DNA from 2 places in the Priestia sp. MDV22-iso46 genome. Region 1 is predicted to be linked to the other one. Evidence: riboswitches for the same ligand, from Rfam matches in the RefSeq annotation. Region 1 holds a riboswitch; the other holds the start of a gene.
The links. Region 1 has a riboswitch for S-adenosylmethionine ahead of AC4NPH_RS15825 (hypothetical protein). Riboswitches for the same ligand answer to the same signal wherever they lie in the genome.

Region 1 (7,500 bases):
ATTTCCGTTCTTCTTGCGGTAAAGAGACATAGGCGGGAGGCAGTTCTTGAAGCACAACTTCATTTTTTATCTCTTTTACAAATGCCCCTTTCCTGGCTAGTATCTCTATATAGCCCTCTGCTTCTAACTGTACATAAGCTGCTTCAACCGTATTTTGGCTAATGCTTAAATGAAGAGCTAGCTTTCGTTTAGAAGGCAGTTTTTCAAGAGGCGGAATGGTACCTTTTTGAATTTGTTTCTTTATGTAGATATAAAGCTGCATGTATAAGGGATCTGCTTTTCTTTTATCAAGCAAAGGCATTAACTCTAACATAGTGTTCTTTCCTTTCTAACTGATACTATTAAATTCGCTGTTTCTGACACTTACTCTCAGTTCAGGTTCTTCATATACTGGACTATATCTTATAAATCAAGGAGATGACGCAATGACTATCACTTATAAAACCAACGTCTCAATCCGTGCGGAACAAGCTGCTGAAGTATTTGTACATTCCGGTATTAAACGTCCTGCACAAGACCTTGATCGAATTCAAAGAATGCTTGATCATGCTTCTCTTACTATCACCGCTTGGAACGACAGCGAACTCATTGGCATAGCCAGAGCGTTAACAGATTTTAGCTATTGCTGCTATTTATCGGATTTAGCTGTTGTAAAAGATTATCAAAATCAAGGAATCGGTACACAGCTAATCAAACACGTTCAATCAGAAATCGGCGAAGAAATCGCGCTGATTTTACTTTCCGCTCCTTCTGCTATGAACTACTATCCAAAAGTCGGCTTTCATCAAATTGATAACGGATTTAAAATTGATAGAATTCGGTAGACGCGAAGAAAGGAGCTTCTCCTTTCTTTTTATCCAAACGCCTGAGCTGCTATAGCAAAAAGATTGCCCTGTCTAGCAGGTAGGGGATTGACACCATACGCCATAACAGGAGGCTCATTTTGAAGCTGAAATCCGTGATTTTCCATAAGTTTCTTTAACGTTTCCTCATGAGAAGACAGGTCAATTCTCAGCTTTTCTTTGTAATTCTTCGCTAGTTCATCAATGACTAGCATTGCTGCTTCAGCGTTTGGAGCAACTACAGGACCAATCACGATATTGCTTGGGGTACGAACCGCTAAACCATAACCCGTCATTTTATTTTGTTCGTTTTGTAAGACAACTGCTTTTTCAGCTTGCTGAATTCTACTTTTTAAAAATAGCTTTCTATTATCTCCAAATGCTGCTTCATCAAGCTTTACAACCTCTTTGAAGTCCCTTCTCGTTAAGGATCGTGTATAAACCCCTGAAGCTTTAAATGCTCTTGGTATGTATTCACTGCTTATATATTTACTTACATAGTCCACGGTTTTAAACCCTGCTTTTTTATATAAGTGCTCACCTTCTTTTGTCGCAATTAAGTAGGCATTCACCTCAGGGGAAAGAGTTTGCAAACAGTGCTTCATGAGCTGCCCGGCTAACCCTTGTTTTCGGTAATCTTTTCTCACAATTACCATTCCTATAAAAGCTGACTGATTTTTATACAAAATTACTGCTACGCTTGATACAATGTTACCTTTCTCATTTCTATGACCAAATACGTCTCCAGATGAAAAAATCGTATGTAAATCCGCTTCGCTATAATCCCATTTTTCCAACTTAGATAGCACTAGCAAATCCTTTATGTCTTTTTCACTAAATCTTTCTATCATTTCTGCCTATTTCCTCCCAACTTTTCGATGCACTGTACGGCGTTAAAAAGCGTAAAACTAACATACTTATCCACTTTCAATTACCACTTAATCATTAACGAATTCTCTAACTAAATAGTACAGAATAAATAGAATATTTTCTACATTATTCATACGTACCAATGATCCCTTAAAACAAACTAATCATTCGCACATAAATTAATGAAAAAAGACCTCTTTCCAAGAAAGAGGTCTTTTCTTTTATTTCACTAGCTTTTGCTCAGCTGCAGCTGAACCTTGACTTCGTTTGTGGAATCCTTTTGCATAGTACGCGATAATAAGACCGATAAACCATAATGGTCCGATGACAACTGCAATTCTAGTATCTGGATTATATGCCATGAGAACCACCACCAGCGCTAGGAACGCAAGTGACACATAAGATGTTAACGGAAATAAAGGCATTTTATATTTCAGCTTTGCCTCTTCACCTGTTTTTAACGTTTTGCGATACTTAATTTGAGAAAGCAAAATAATTCCCCATGTCCAAATCGCACCGAATGTTGCAATGCTTGTTACCCACGTAAATACTTTGGCAGGCACAATGTAGTTTAACGCTACTCCCACTAATAAAGCACCCGCTGATGCTAAAACAGCTTTTCCCGGTACGCCGCCTTTTGTAAGCTGGCCGTATCCTTTTGGTGCTTCTCCGTGCTCTGCTAAGTTAAACAGCATACGGCCTGTACTAAAAATACCGCTGTTACAAGAAGAAAGAGCTGCTGTTAGCACGACAAAGTTAATAATACCAGCCGCCGCTGGAATGCCGATTTTTTCAAATGTTAATACAAAAGGGCTTCCCTGTGAACCGATTTCTTGCCACGGATAAATCGACATAATGACAAATAATGCACCAACGTAGAAAATAAGAATACGCCAAAAGACAGAATCAATCGCTCTTGCTAGAGATTTTTCCGGATTTTTCACTTCTCCCGCGGTAACGCCGATCATTTCAATTCCTAAATATGCAAACATGACCATTTGCAGCGACAGCAAAATGCCTTTAAATCCGTTCGGGAACAGTCCGCCGTTGTCCCACAAGTTTTTGATACCAGTCGCAACGCCGCCGTTGCCGATTCCAAACACAATCATTAATAATCCAACGGCAATCATTAATACAATCGCTAAAATTTTAATAAGTGCAAACCAAAATTCCAGTTCACCATATGCCTTAACAGCTAAGAAGTTAACCGTTGTCATGATAACAAGCGCCGATAACGCCCAAATCCAGTTTGGTACATCCGGATACCAATACCCCATATAAATACCAACGGCTGTAATTTCAGCCATACATGTTACAACCCATAAAAACCAGTAGTTCCAACCTGTTAAATAACCGGCAAGCGGCCCTAAGTAGTCGCGTGCGTACTTACTGAATGAACCTGCAACAGGTTTTTGAATCGCCATTTCTCCAAGTGCTCTCATAATAAAAAACATAATCATTCCGCTAAATCCGTACGCCAATAATATTCCCGGTCCTGCTAATTTAATAGCAGATGCAGATCCAAGAAACAGTCCTACCCCTATGGCTGCTCCTAAGGACATCAGCGTCACATGTCTTTCTTCTAACCCGCGTTTCAATTCTTTCCCCTGAGTTTTCCCCTGCATAAACGTCTCCCCTTTTTCCAATCTGTCAAAACGAGATGAACACAGCCTTTTTTGTTAGCGCTTTCATATAAGTTTGTGCTAAAAGACAGCTAGGCTGTATATTTGTATTCTATCACCTTTCTCTCACTTTTCTTTTGTCGAAAAACAAAAAAATTATCTTATCATTTTGTTTAAACGCACAATTAGACATAGGCCCTGCTATTTTAATATGTATTTATTATTGCACTTAAGCAATAGTATTTTAAAAAAATAGAAAAACGCCGACTCAACTCCGTCAGCGCATCGTTCATTTTATGCTTTTTTATAAAAACTAGCATTTATCTCGCGGGTTCAAAAGTTTTACAGCCAGGTTCTTCCGTTTCAGAAACATGGTGACTACTTTCAGGACTCACAACGTAAATGGACTCTGCACTGCATTTATTTCCGGATTTCCAATACATGCACTCATTCACTTCACATAATACACCTTGGGCCACTGTTATCCCTCCTTTGCTTGTCTTATCTATTTACTACCCGAAATATAACGATTCTAACATTTTCACGCAAAAAAACCGCTTGTTTATCAAGCGGATCTTTTTATTGCGTGTGTTCAACATACTGTTTTTTAGCTAAATATAACTCACGGCTCAGCGTGATCCGCCGTTCTCTCAAGTGCCTTAATTTAGTCTGAAATTGTTCGTTAGTTGGCTCTTTTTGAATCAAGCGATACGTAAAAGAAATATCTTCATTTAACTGTTTAAAATCTTCCCATATCTCTTGAACTAGGGCGGATTGTTTTTCTTCAAATGAACGATTTTGCTGCGTTTTTAGCGCAGCTAAAGTTTCCTGCTGCCACGTTTCGTCTTTTATTTCTTTGGCTAATAAGTATAGATCTAAATAATCATCAGTGCTTAACGCTGTTTGTCTACTGTTCAATGTCCTCACCTTTTCTATACGAAATGTTTCTTCCTAAGAAGAGGATTTCATCATAGAAAAAGATTCCTCTTCTTATCTGTCAGAGCTAGGCTATGCTGGAATTAGCACCATTCAATAATTGTGGTTGCTGAGGCTTCAAAGGGCCAGTCCCTCCACCTCTCTAGATAAGAATATTTCGTTTTTAAATTATTTCTGGCTATTCTAATATGTTTTATAGGTTACGTCAATAGCTTTTCAATAAAAAGAAAAAAGAAGTAAAATATGGTATGATTTCATAAAGGATGGTGAGCACATGAAACGATATATGTTATCTGCTTTTTTGGGAAGCTTGCTGCTGCTTCTTACTATTGCTTTTTCATCTACTTTCCATATTGCAATTGTCAAAACAACGGGAAGCATCGGAGGAATTATTTTAGCTGCGGCAGCTTTAGTTATGAACGCGCTTGAAGATCCCCCTTCCTCAGATAATACAGGTGGAGGAGCCGTTGAAGTACTAGATAAAGGAGCCGTTTGGGCTACTTATTTACTTTTACTTTCACTGCCAAACCTCATCGCGTGTATAACATCTTATGTTTTATGGACTCGCTGATATTCACCAACGTTACGGACGTTTTACCACCTGTAAGGTCATTGATATTTGTTTATCTACAAATCCAAGGTCACGATACACATGCTGTGCAAAATTCCCAGCATGAACGCTGAGTCTGATTTCAGGGTATCCTTTGATAGACAATTCATCAATTGCTTTTTGTATTAACGGCTTGGCTAAACCTTGCCCGCGGTATTCCGGTACAACATATAATTCGTAGATAAAGCCAATTTCTTCTTTTGAAAAGAAGTCGGTAGATGGGCCGATAAGAACCCAGCCTGCGAGTTTATTTTCTTGTCTTGAAACTAAATAATAACAGCCTTTTTCAAAGGCGCTACCAACTAGTTCATTTACGCGTTCAGCTGACGGATGAAACTGCTTCATTGTTCCTTCAAACAGCGCATCAGCAGATTTCGTCCGAATTTCCTGTAATTCTTCTTCAGTAGCTTTTGCAATCATTATCGATCTCTCCTTTCGTGTTCGTTTTCTACATGCGAGGATAAATTCCTGCAAAATAAAAGTCTTCGCCTAGGCGAAGACTTTTATTTAAATTCAAAATGCTCTTGATGATTACCTTGTTCGTCCGTCCAGTTGATCATGATGTCTAAGCTTGCCGCTTTTCCAGGAACAGCAAAATTCGCATAGCGAAAACGCTGACCGCTTTTGCTTAAGTTAGACCTTTCAATAGGAGAAAACAAGCTGTATTTCGCCTTATTTTTTCCTTCGTGCCGAAAAGCTTGGACCTGCACGCGCTCTACGTCTTTCCCAATGTTTTCAACGGTTAATCCATATGTATGATAGACGTTATTTTTCCACTTTAGCTGATTATCTCCCGTCATGCTCGCTTTTGTCAGTTCAACCGACCATTGTTCAGATGATTTCTTCATTGGAAGCTTCTCAATCGAAAGAGCGCTGACATGAATGGCTGCAAAAGCAAGCCAGACAAAACAAAAAGTGCTGACTGTATAAAATAGTCTTTTCATAGATTTTGATCTCCTTAGAAATTTTAGTAGTAGCATTTCCTGTTCACTTAAAAATTATGATAAACGCTTTAACAAAAAAAAGCCTCTCCATTTAGGAGAAGCTTCTTAAATTAATGCATAAGCAAATCTTTTTGTTTGTCTAATGAGTGTTTTGTATATAAATCTCTTTCAATCGCATATTTAGGACGCTGTTTCACTTCGTTAAAAATCTTGCCAATGTATTCTCCGACAAGACCCATTCCCATTAGCTGCAGGCCGCCTACAAGCCAAATGGATAAAATAAGAGACGTCCAGCCGATTTGCGTATGATCTAAATATTTTTGAATCAGCGCATAAATACCAAACGCAATACTAAAGAGAAAAGAAGCTCCTCCAAGCAGCGTCAATAAGCGTATCGGCGCTACGCTAAAAGATGTAATCCCATCGAATGCAAAAGCAAGCATTTTCTTTAACGGATATTTTGATTCGCCCGCCGTCCGTTCTTTTCGGTCATATGTGACTTCCGTGGAGCGAAATCCTACTAATGGTACAAGGCCTCGTAAAAAGACGTTTCCTTCTTTATATTTCATGAGTTCGCCAAGAGCACGTTTGCTCATGAGACGAAAATCAGCGTGATTTTGAACGAGCTGAATTCCTAGCTTATTCATAAAATGGTAAAACCCTACTGCCGTGGTTCGTTTAAAAAATGTATCGGTTTCTCTGCTGTCTCGAACGCCATATACGACTTCATACCCGAGCCAATATTTCTCCACAAAGGTACGAATGACGCTAATATCATCTTGCAAATCTGCGTCAATGGAAATGACGCAATCAGATTGCTTATGGGCTGCTTCTAGTCCTGCGAGCAAAGCATTTTGATGTCCTACATTTCGCGCTAGCTTTAACCCTTTTACAAATAAATTGCTGCAGCTTTCTTTTTCAATAAGCGACCACGTGCTGTCTTTGCTTCCATCGTCGACAAATAAAATGGTGCTTTCACTCGATACAAGACGTTCATTTATCAGTTCTTTTATTACAGTAGTTAATTGAAAAGATGTCTCTGTGAATACTTCTTCTTCGTTGTAACATGGAACAACAATCGTTAAAATAGGTCTGTTCATGTTATTGCCCCCTTACTTTGCTTCATATACATACACTTTCCAAGCGGACTGTTTATCGTTAAATGCTTTTAAAAAGTGCAAACCGTCACTTTCAGCATTTTCGATTGGAACAGCTGAAAAGATATAGCGACCGCCCATTTTCTTAAATTGGCTGATATTAAGCTGCAAATGACGGATTTTTTTCGTTGAGTCTTTTCGGTAATCATATTTTTTCCCTAGCTCGCTAACAAACACATAGCAGCGGTTGCCCCAGTGATCATAGTAGCTTTCTAACTTTTTATTTTTATCAAGCTCTTTGGCAATGATTTTGCGAAACTCATGTTTATAAGTTAACGGATAGAAGTTGTTATACGTATCTAGCGTATAAAAGCCGTTATACTGAGCAATTGATGGATGAAGCCCAATGCTTGCTACCCGATAAGATGATTTAGGTTTCCCTATATATCTGCTGATTTCATCGAATTGATGGACAGCATAAAATTCTTTGACTGACGGCTCGTGATTGTAGCGATAATAAAGCTCAGGGTTCGCTATAAATAACACAAGCAACTGTAAAACCAAACACACCCACACAAA
Region 2 (7,500 bases), on a different contig from region 1:
CTCACCAGGAACTGAAATACCCGCTTGTTCGCACTGAGCTTTTATTCCAATAGCTACTTGATCATTTGTTACTAAAAGCGCCTGAGGCCGATTTTTCATCTGCACTAGTTTTTCCACCACTTTTTCACCATCTGTCACGTTCAAACAGCCTTGAAAAACCCATTCCGGATGATAAGGCTGATTTATTCTTTCTACATATTCTTTGTATGCTTGTTGCCGCTGCAGGCTATTTGTACCCGTCATTCTTCCAATACAGTAGCCAATATCCGTATATCCTTTTTCTTTTAAATACATAAGCGCCTGCTTAAAAGCTGCATAATGATCAACGTATACGGAGCGAATAGAACGATTCTGTACGTTTTCGCACACGGCTATCGGCCCGTGCTGCTGATAATATTCAATCGTGCTCCAGCTGCTTGCTCTAGAACAAATAATCACTCCATCAACTTGCTTTGTTTTCAGCATATGAAGCGCTTCTTCTTCTTTTTTCACATCATAGTTCGTCTGACAAATAACAAGCTGATACTGCTTTTCTAACGCTTTAGATGCCACTCCTTCTAAAAGCAGACTAAAATACGGATGATTAATAAAAGGCAAGACGACGGCAATCATATTTGTTTTCCCTTTTGATAAGTGAACGGCATTAATGTTTTGTTCATAATTAAGTTCGTGAATAACCTGCTCTACCAGCCGGCGTTTCTCTTCTTTTACATACGGATGATGATTTAGCACCCGGGATACAGTCGAAACAGATACACCCGCTTTTTTTGCGATATCTCGGATATTTGTCATGTTTTCACCTTTTTCTCTTGCGCTGAAACGCGTTTCATACTTTATTCTCATTATAAAGTGAAACAGCAAGAAGCTAAACCCGTTACCATCGTGTTTTTATTCATTTACGTAAGGAGGTCATTTCATGGGTATTTTATTATTTATTTTATTATGCGGAATTGAAATTGGAGGAGCGACTTATGCACTTAAACAAAATGAGACGCTTTGGAAGGAGTTAGATGAAGAAAAGCCGACTGATTTTTTCAAACAGTAAAAAACCCTTAAAAAGAACATTCTTTTTAAGGGTTTCATATTACGCAGCTTCTTTAGATGACTTAGACTTTTTATTTAAACGAGGAAATCCAATTACAATCGCAATGATTCCGCAAACCGCTGTTAACATTGGATAGAATGTAAATGGAATAATCTCAATCGGTGAAACTTTAGCAAACCCTGCTGCGAGAAGCATTTGTGCGCCGTAAGGGATAAGCCCTTGAACGCTGCATGAAAACAAGTCCAGCAGACTGGCTGATTTACGATTATCAATTGAATACTTATCAGAGATTTCTTTTGCTAACGGACCTGCTGTAATAATTGAAATCGTGTTATTAGCCGTCGCTAAATTAGTTAAACTTACCAGTCCGGCGATGCTGAATTCTCCGCCTTTTTTTGTTTGAATGCGTCGTGTTAATAAATTCAATAAGAACTGAATACCGCCATTATAGCGAATAAGCTCAACCATTCCGCCAATTAACAGAGATAAAATAATTAACTCTGACATTCCGCCAATACCTTCTGTCACAGTTTTAGCAAGAGAAGAAAGCGTGTAGCTTCCGTCAGCTAATCCAATCACGCCGGCTAGCACAATTCCTCCGGTTAAAATGCTTAATACGTTTGCACCAAATACTGCAGCAATGAGTACGCCGATATAAGGCAAGATTTTAAACCAGCTGAAATCTTTAATTTCTACTGATGACGTGTTTCCTAGCGTCATTACAAGCAATAGAATCACTGTAACAATCGCTGCAGGAAGTACGATAAAAAAGTTTACTTTCAATTTATCTGTCATATTTGTTTTTTGCGTACGAACTGCCGCAATCGTTGTATCAGAGACAACAGATAAATTATCACCAAACATTGCACCGCCAATCACACCGGCTATTGCCAATGTAACAGAAACATGCGCTTGCTCACTGATTCCTACAGCGATAGGTCCCAGCGCAGCAATTGTTCCCATTGATGTTCCCATCGAAATTGAAATGAATGCGCCAATAACAAAGATTCCTGCTACGACTAAGCTTTGCGGAAGCACAGAAAGCGCTAAGTTTACCGTTGAATCCACAGCTCCCATGCCTTTAGCGACTTCAGAAAAAGCACCTGCTAAAATAAAAATAAGCACCATAATAATGATATCAGGATGTCCTGCTCCTTTAGCAAAACGCTCCACTTTTACATTAAGTGAATCTTTGCGGTTCATAGCCAGCGCCACAATGGCTGCAATGATAATGGCTACTAATACAGGCAGCTTATAAAAGTCTCCCGTTATAATTCCTGATCCGACAAACAGGACTAAAAAGACGCCCAGCGGTAACAGCGCCCAGCCGTTTCCTTTTTGTTGTTCCATTCTTAACACCTCTTGTTTACGTAATAAAAAAAGACCTCTTCTTATTGATAAGAAGAGGTCTCTTATTTTGTATCATAAGATTACCCTTCTCATCTTCCAAACGAAACATCGTCTGCTGGATTTGGCACCGCACTGCGTACAGCCAGTTGCCGAGACATCATAGGGCCAGTCCCTCCGTCTCTCTTGATAAGAAGTTTATAGTTGTTTTAAAAATAGTCTTTCACTACTGTAATCTCTTTTTATTTAATTGTCAAATGCTATTTCAGAAAAATATATAGTGCGAAAATTCTCACATCAATTAGCTACGTCTCGTTTTAAAAACGCTGCCCAAGCTACGCCCATAAAGAAGACAAAGTGTGCAACTAAGACGAAGATTGAAAATGGAATCGTCATGCCGTCAAACATCGTCTTCATTCCGTCCATATACTGTACAAAGTTCGTGTTGGCAAATAATAAAAATTTCCCCCACCATAAACCTAGCTCTGATACTAGTCCTGTTACAGCTTTTGCGCCGATACTTACGACAATAGCCAGACTGGAAGCAAGCGCGCTGTTTCTAAATAAAGACGACAGCATGAATGCGAACGTCATCATCATAAACGTTTCCATATACGCACTGTCATACGTAAGCGTAATGTTTTTAAGCAGCTGCGCATCTCCTTCTAGACTGGTAAATCCAAAGAACAATGCTCCCCATACAAACGAAAAAAGCAAATAGCTCAGTAAATAATACAAGCTAATTAAAATGAGGGTTAGGTACTTGGATGCTAAAATCGTTGAACGTCTAGCAGGGCGAATTAAAAGAAGCTTAATGGTACCTGCCTCAAACTCTTTTGCAACCATTGACCCTCCAACAGCAAGAGCAAAAAATTGAACGAGAATCAGCATACCTGAACTAAATGACAGGAAGTTCAAAATGTTGTCTTCTGTTCCTGCACTGTTTGCTACTTTCTTCATTAATAGAGCCATACAAAGAGTCAAAATACCGATGGTAATAAACGTGATTTTTGTACTTCTTTTGTGAAACCATTTCATGTGTTCATTTTGAATTAGCTTAAGCATGGTGCTCTCCTTCCGTAACGGACATAAACGAATCTTCAAGCGTCTCATACACAGGAGTGATTCGGTAGACTAAAATATCGCTGTCCACTAATTTTCTATTGACAGCTGGAATTTGCTCTTTCACAATTGCTACGTCAATAATATTTGATCTCATCGTTACTTCAAATTCTTGTGATAAAAATTCCGCTGCTTTTTGCGCGTCAGACACCTCAAATTCTACAAACATTCCTTGATCTTGGCGATTTGGAGATAGATCTTGAACGGCTTTTAACTCACCGTCTTGAATAATGCCAACGCGGTCACATAGTGCTTCTACTTCTTTTAATAAGTGGCTCGCGATCAAGATCGATATTCCTTCTTCCCTGCAAAGCGTTTGTAAATATGTACGAAACTCTCTCATTCCCGCTGGGTCTAGACCATTTGTTGGTTCGTCTAGTAAAAGCAATGCAGGCTTATGTAAAATAGCTTGAGCCACTCCTAAACGCTGTCTCATCCCAAGAGAATACGTCTTCACTTTTGCATGAATGCTGTTTTCAAGCTTTACTAAAGCAATGACTTCATCCAAGCGTTCTGATGTGATGCCTTCATGCATATTAGCAAAGTGTTTTAAATTTTGATAGCCCGTCAGATAATCATAAAACTCAGGGTTTTCAATAATCGCTCCAATTGATTTCATAGCTGATGTAAACTGTTCTTTTAAAGGAAACCCATTGACGGTAATTGTTCCCTCTGTTTCTTTAATGAGTCCTACGACGGTACGAATTAGCGTTGTTTTTCCAGAGCCGTTCGGGCCAAGCAATCCGAAAATCTCACCGCGCTCAACCGATAAGGATACATCATGCAAAATGGTTTTCTTCCCAATTACTTTACTGACATGATCTACTTGTAGCACTGTTTCTGTCATCATGTACATCCTTTCTTTAATTAGCAATACGCCTTCTATTGTTTCTCTTTTTTAACTATTTGTCTACTATAACCTTATTTTTGGAAAAGTAGCCCATTCAAATCATTCGTATTATCCGCTTACATTTGATAAAATAAAACAAACTTTAGTTAGAGGAGGACTTCTACATAATGAACTTAACCGTATACCTTGCCGGGCAAATTCACGATAACTGGCGAGACGAAATTAAAAACCAAGCAGAACAATTAAACCTTCCCCTTACCTTTGTCGGTCCCATGACAGACCATGACCGCTCCGACAACATTGGAGAAGAAATTTTAGGAAAACAGCCTAACGCTGTCTTAAAAGATGAAGCTGCTTCTCAAATTAATAATTTACGTACGCAGGTACTCCTAAAAAAATCTGATGTGGTTATTGCTTTATTTGGCGAAAAATACAAGCAATGGAACAGCGCAATGGATGCGGCGACAGCCATTGCATTAGATAAACCGCTAATTTTGGTTCGCCCTGAAAAACTGCATCACCCGCTTAAAGAACTGTCAAACAAAGCCCAGGTTGTAGTCGAAACGCCAGAACAGGCTCTTCAAGCATTAGCTTATATTTTTGAATAGCAAATAAGAGCTGTCGGTTCTGGACAGCTCTTATTTTTCATTTATCCCTCAAGCTCATTACTAGGGGAAATATTTTTTTAGCAAGCTCTAAGGCTATTCCTTTTAGTTTCTTTCATTTTCAACATCAAAACAAGCAAAATTGTACTTAGCTACTCATTTTTTTGATCCTGACGTTCCATAATCTTTAATCATTAATTTTACATCATAGTTAATTGGAACTTCACTAAATGTTTGATCCCAATTGTCTTTGACCCTCATCCATACTCTGGGCCTCTTAATTCTCAATTGATTTCCGAACCCGGCCACATCGACTTTATATTCTTTTTGCATTTTTTCTACCGTGTTTCTTACGAGGTGCTTCACTTTTTTTTCTGAGTTTTTTTGCACCTTATGTAAAAATTGATTTTCTAAAGGATTTCCTGAGACCACCCAATTTTCAGATAGCCTTCCCTCGGATTCAATATGCACATTGAAGGAGATGCTATTTCCTTTAACATGAGGTTCAATATGACTTTTCATGGATTCTATTTCGTATACAATCAGCTGACCGGTCTTTTTATCAAAGCTTTTCACTAGCCCGCCTTTCCCTTTTCCTGTGATCCAAGTCAGACCATCTAGTTCTTCTTCATTCAAAAAACCGATCATTTTGTTTGTTTTCCCTTTAATTATGGCAGCACCAGCAAATTTGATTTCCCCATTTGCCGATAATACATTTTGCAATAGAAAACTAGTCCCTGATTCAATATTGCTCTCTAATTTAATGAGCGAAGTGGGAGGTAAAATTCTTGTTGTTCGATAGGCATTTTCCACCATTCCAGCCAAACGAAATGCCGGGATCTCTCCTGCTGTCTTCGATTCTAGCCCGTCGCTAGCTCTCCCTTTACTAATAAGTACAAGACAGCTTGGTCTAATCTCGTTATCACGAAGAAACTCATTCACTAATTTTCCTAAGCTATACGTTCTTGCAAGAGCCTCGCCAATAATAATTACTTTTAGATGTTGGCTGGCAATCGAAGTCTCTCTTCTCAATGATAATTCACGGGTCATTTGATGAATAGAATCTCCCGTTTCAGCCATATTCACGTAAGCCTTCTGCTGAGATCCTCCTTGGACAGTTGTTGAACTTGCCACTTGCGGGGTGATCAGTTGGTAGGTTGACGTAATCAAGTTCCGTTTGGGATACTCTTCTTGTTCATCAAATTCTTTTTCAGTCATGGACTTGTTAGCTTTATCAAGAGCCATACCTACTCCTAAACTTCGTTCTTCAATTTCATGACTGCTCCAACAGCCCGCCAGAGGAAAGAGCAAAAAAACAGAAAGCAAAACCGATAAGAAGAACCGTACGTGATTAGAGACTTGTCTCATACTTTTTCCCCTTTATTTTTGAAATGATAAGAAGCAGTACCGGTAAAAAGCCAAATAAAATCAGGGCAGCATTGCCAACCATATCTCCTAATTTAAATACATCATTGATATTTCTAGGAACCATGGAAATGAGATAAATAACTGGAAGCACACCATACATAAATGGATGGATATTTTTTTTGAAAAGCTGAGACAGTCCTAATGAAGCAGCGTAATGGTTAACATTAAAAGAAGTAAACATTTGCATAATCCATACCACCAGCAACAAGGAATCAAAGCGTTCAAAGATTAACCCAGTTAATTCATAACTTCTTATCAAATCAAGCGTAGGCCACGTTCTCGTAACCACTCCATCCACTGAGAACGCTCCGATAACCATCACGACGGTAATAACATAAAGAAGCAAAGGAATCGCAGTACCAACTAGTACAGCTTTTACTGCTTTGTTTGGTTCTTTCATAAATGCCAATATTAAAAGCATGAATTCAGGCCCAGTAAACGCAAGAGCTGTTGTCCTTATCCCTTTTAACACCGGCGTAATACCTGAACCTAGTACCGGGCGCAGATTATCCACTTCAAATATTTTGATACTCATAAAGGCAACAAGTAAAAAAAGAATAACCGTAATAGGTAATATAATTTCAAATATACGGGCAATTGGATTTATTCCCCCTCTTATCAGATAGAGACTTGCCCACATAAATGGCATGATTATAGCCCATTTGGGAGTTCCCTCCAACAACAGATATCCAGTTACCTCTGCCAATGAACGAGCATGAAACCCACCCAGCGCCAAAAAATAACCTATCATGAGGAAACTAAATAACTTGCCTATCCATTTCCCTACAATTTCTTGGCTGTATTGATAAAAGGTTTTTTCAGGGAAGCGTTGACTTAATTTCACCATGATTACCCCTGCTATCATGGTGATTATCCCCCCTAAAATAACAGTTAGCCAAACATCTGGTGTTTTCACTTTTTCCGCAGCTGCCCGGGGCAAGGTAAGAATCCCTGTTCCAAGGATAAAGTTGGTAATAATAATAGTTGTTTGAGGCGTCGTAATACGATCTTTTGAATTTATCATTTCTAACGGCCCATTTCCTTTCATCATAAGCTACCCTTTTCGCAGAGGATCTTTGGTGTGCATCATCTTTGGACGTCGT

Region 2: linked by a shared signal. The riboswitch ahead of AC4NPH_RS03810 (Na+/H+ antiporter NhaC family protein) and the one ahead of AC4NPH_RS15825 (hypothetical protein) in region 1 are both predicted to bind S-adenosylmethionine.

The regions. Positions count from the first base shown of each region.
Region 1 is NZ_JBZVWT010000002.1:758,484-765,983, reverse strand. It holds gene pdxR (MocR-like pyridoxine biosynthesis transcription factor PdxR) at 1-313, opposite strand, end outside; gene AC4NPH_RS15845 (GNAT family N-acetyltransferase) at 426-824, shown strand; gene AC4NPH_RS15840 (GNAT family N-acetyltransferase) at 854-1,693, opposite strand; gene alaP (alanine permease AlaP) at 1,934-3,337, opposite strand; gene AC4NPH_RS15830 (DUF1540 domain-containing protein) at 3,655-3,813, opposite strand; gene AC4NPH_RS15825 (hypothetical protein) at 3,914-4,261, opposite strand; SAM riboswitch class I at 4,322-4,423, opposite strand; gene AC4NPH_RS15820 (hypothetical protein) at 4,545-4,841, shown strand; gene AC4NPH_RS15815 (GNAT family N-acetyltransferase) at 4,854-5,300, opposite strand; gene AC4NPH_RS15810 (YozF family protein) at 5,384-5,824, opposite strand; gene AC4NPH_RS15805 (glycosyltransferase family 2 protein) at 5,935-6,924, opposite strand; gene AC4NPH_RS15800 (DUF6044 family protein) at 6,937-7,500, opposite strand, start outside.
Region 2 is NZ_JBZVWT010000001.1:726,160-733,659, forward strand. It holds gene AC4NPH_RS03800 (LacI family DNA-binding transcriptional regulator) at 1-792, opposite strand, end outside; gene AC4NPH_RS03805 (hypothetical protein) at 917-1,045, shown strand; gene AC4NPH_RS03810 (Na+/H+ antiporter NhaC family protein) at 1,085-2,395, opposite strand; SAM riboswitch class I at 2,482-2,588, opposite strand; gene AC4NPH_RS03815 (ABC transporter permease) at 2,690-3,457, opposite strand; gene AC4NPH_RS03820 (ABC transporter ATP-binding protein) at 3,450-4,361, opposite strand; gene AC4NPH_RS03825 (YtoQ family protein) at 4,532-4,972, shown strand; gene AC4NPH_RS03830 (Ger(x)C family spore germination protein) at 5,126-6,337, opposite strand; gene AC4NPH_RS03835 (spore germination protein) at 6,321-7,448, opposite strand; gene AC4NPH_RS03840 (spore germination protein) at 7,452-7,500, opposite strand, start outside.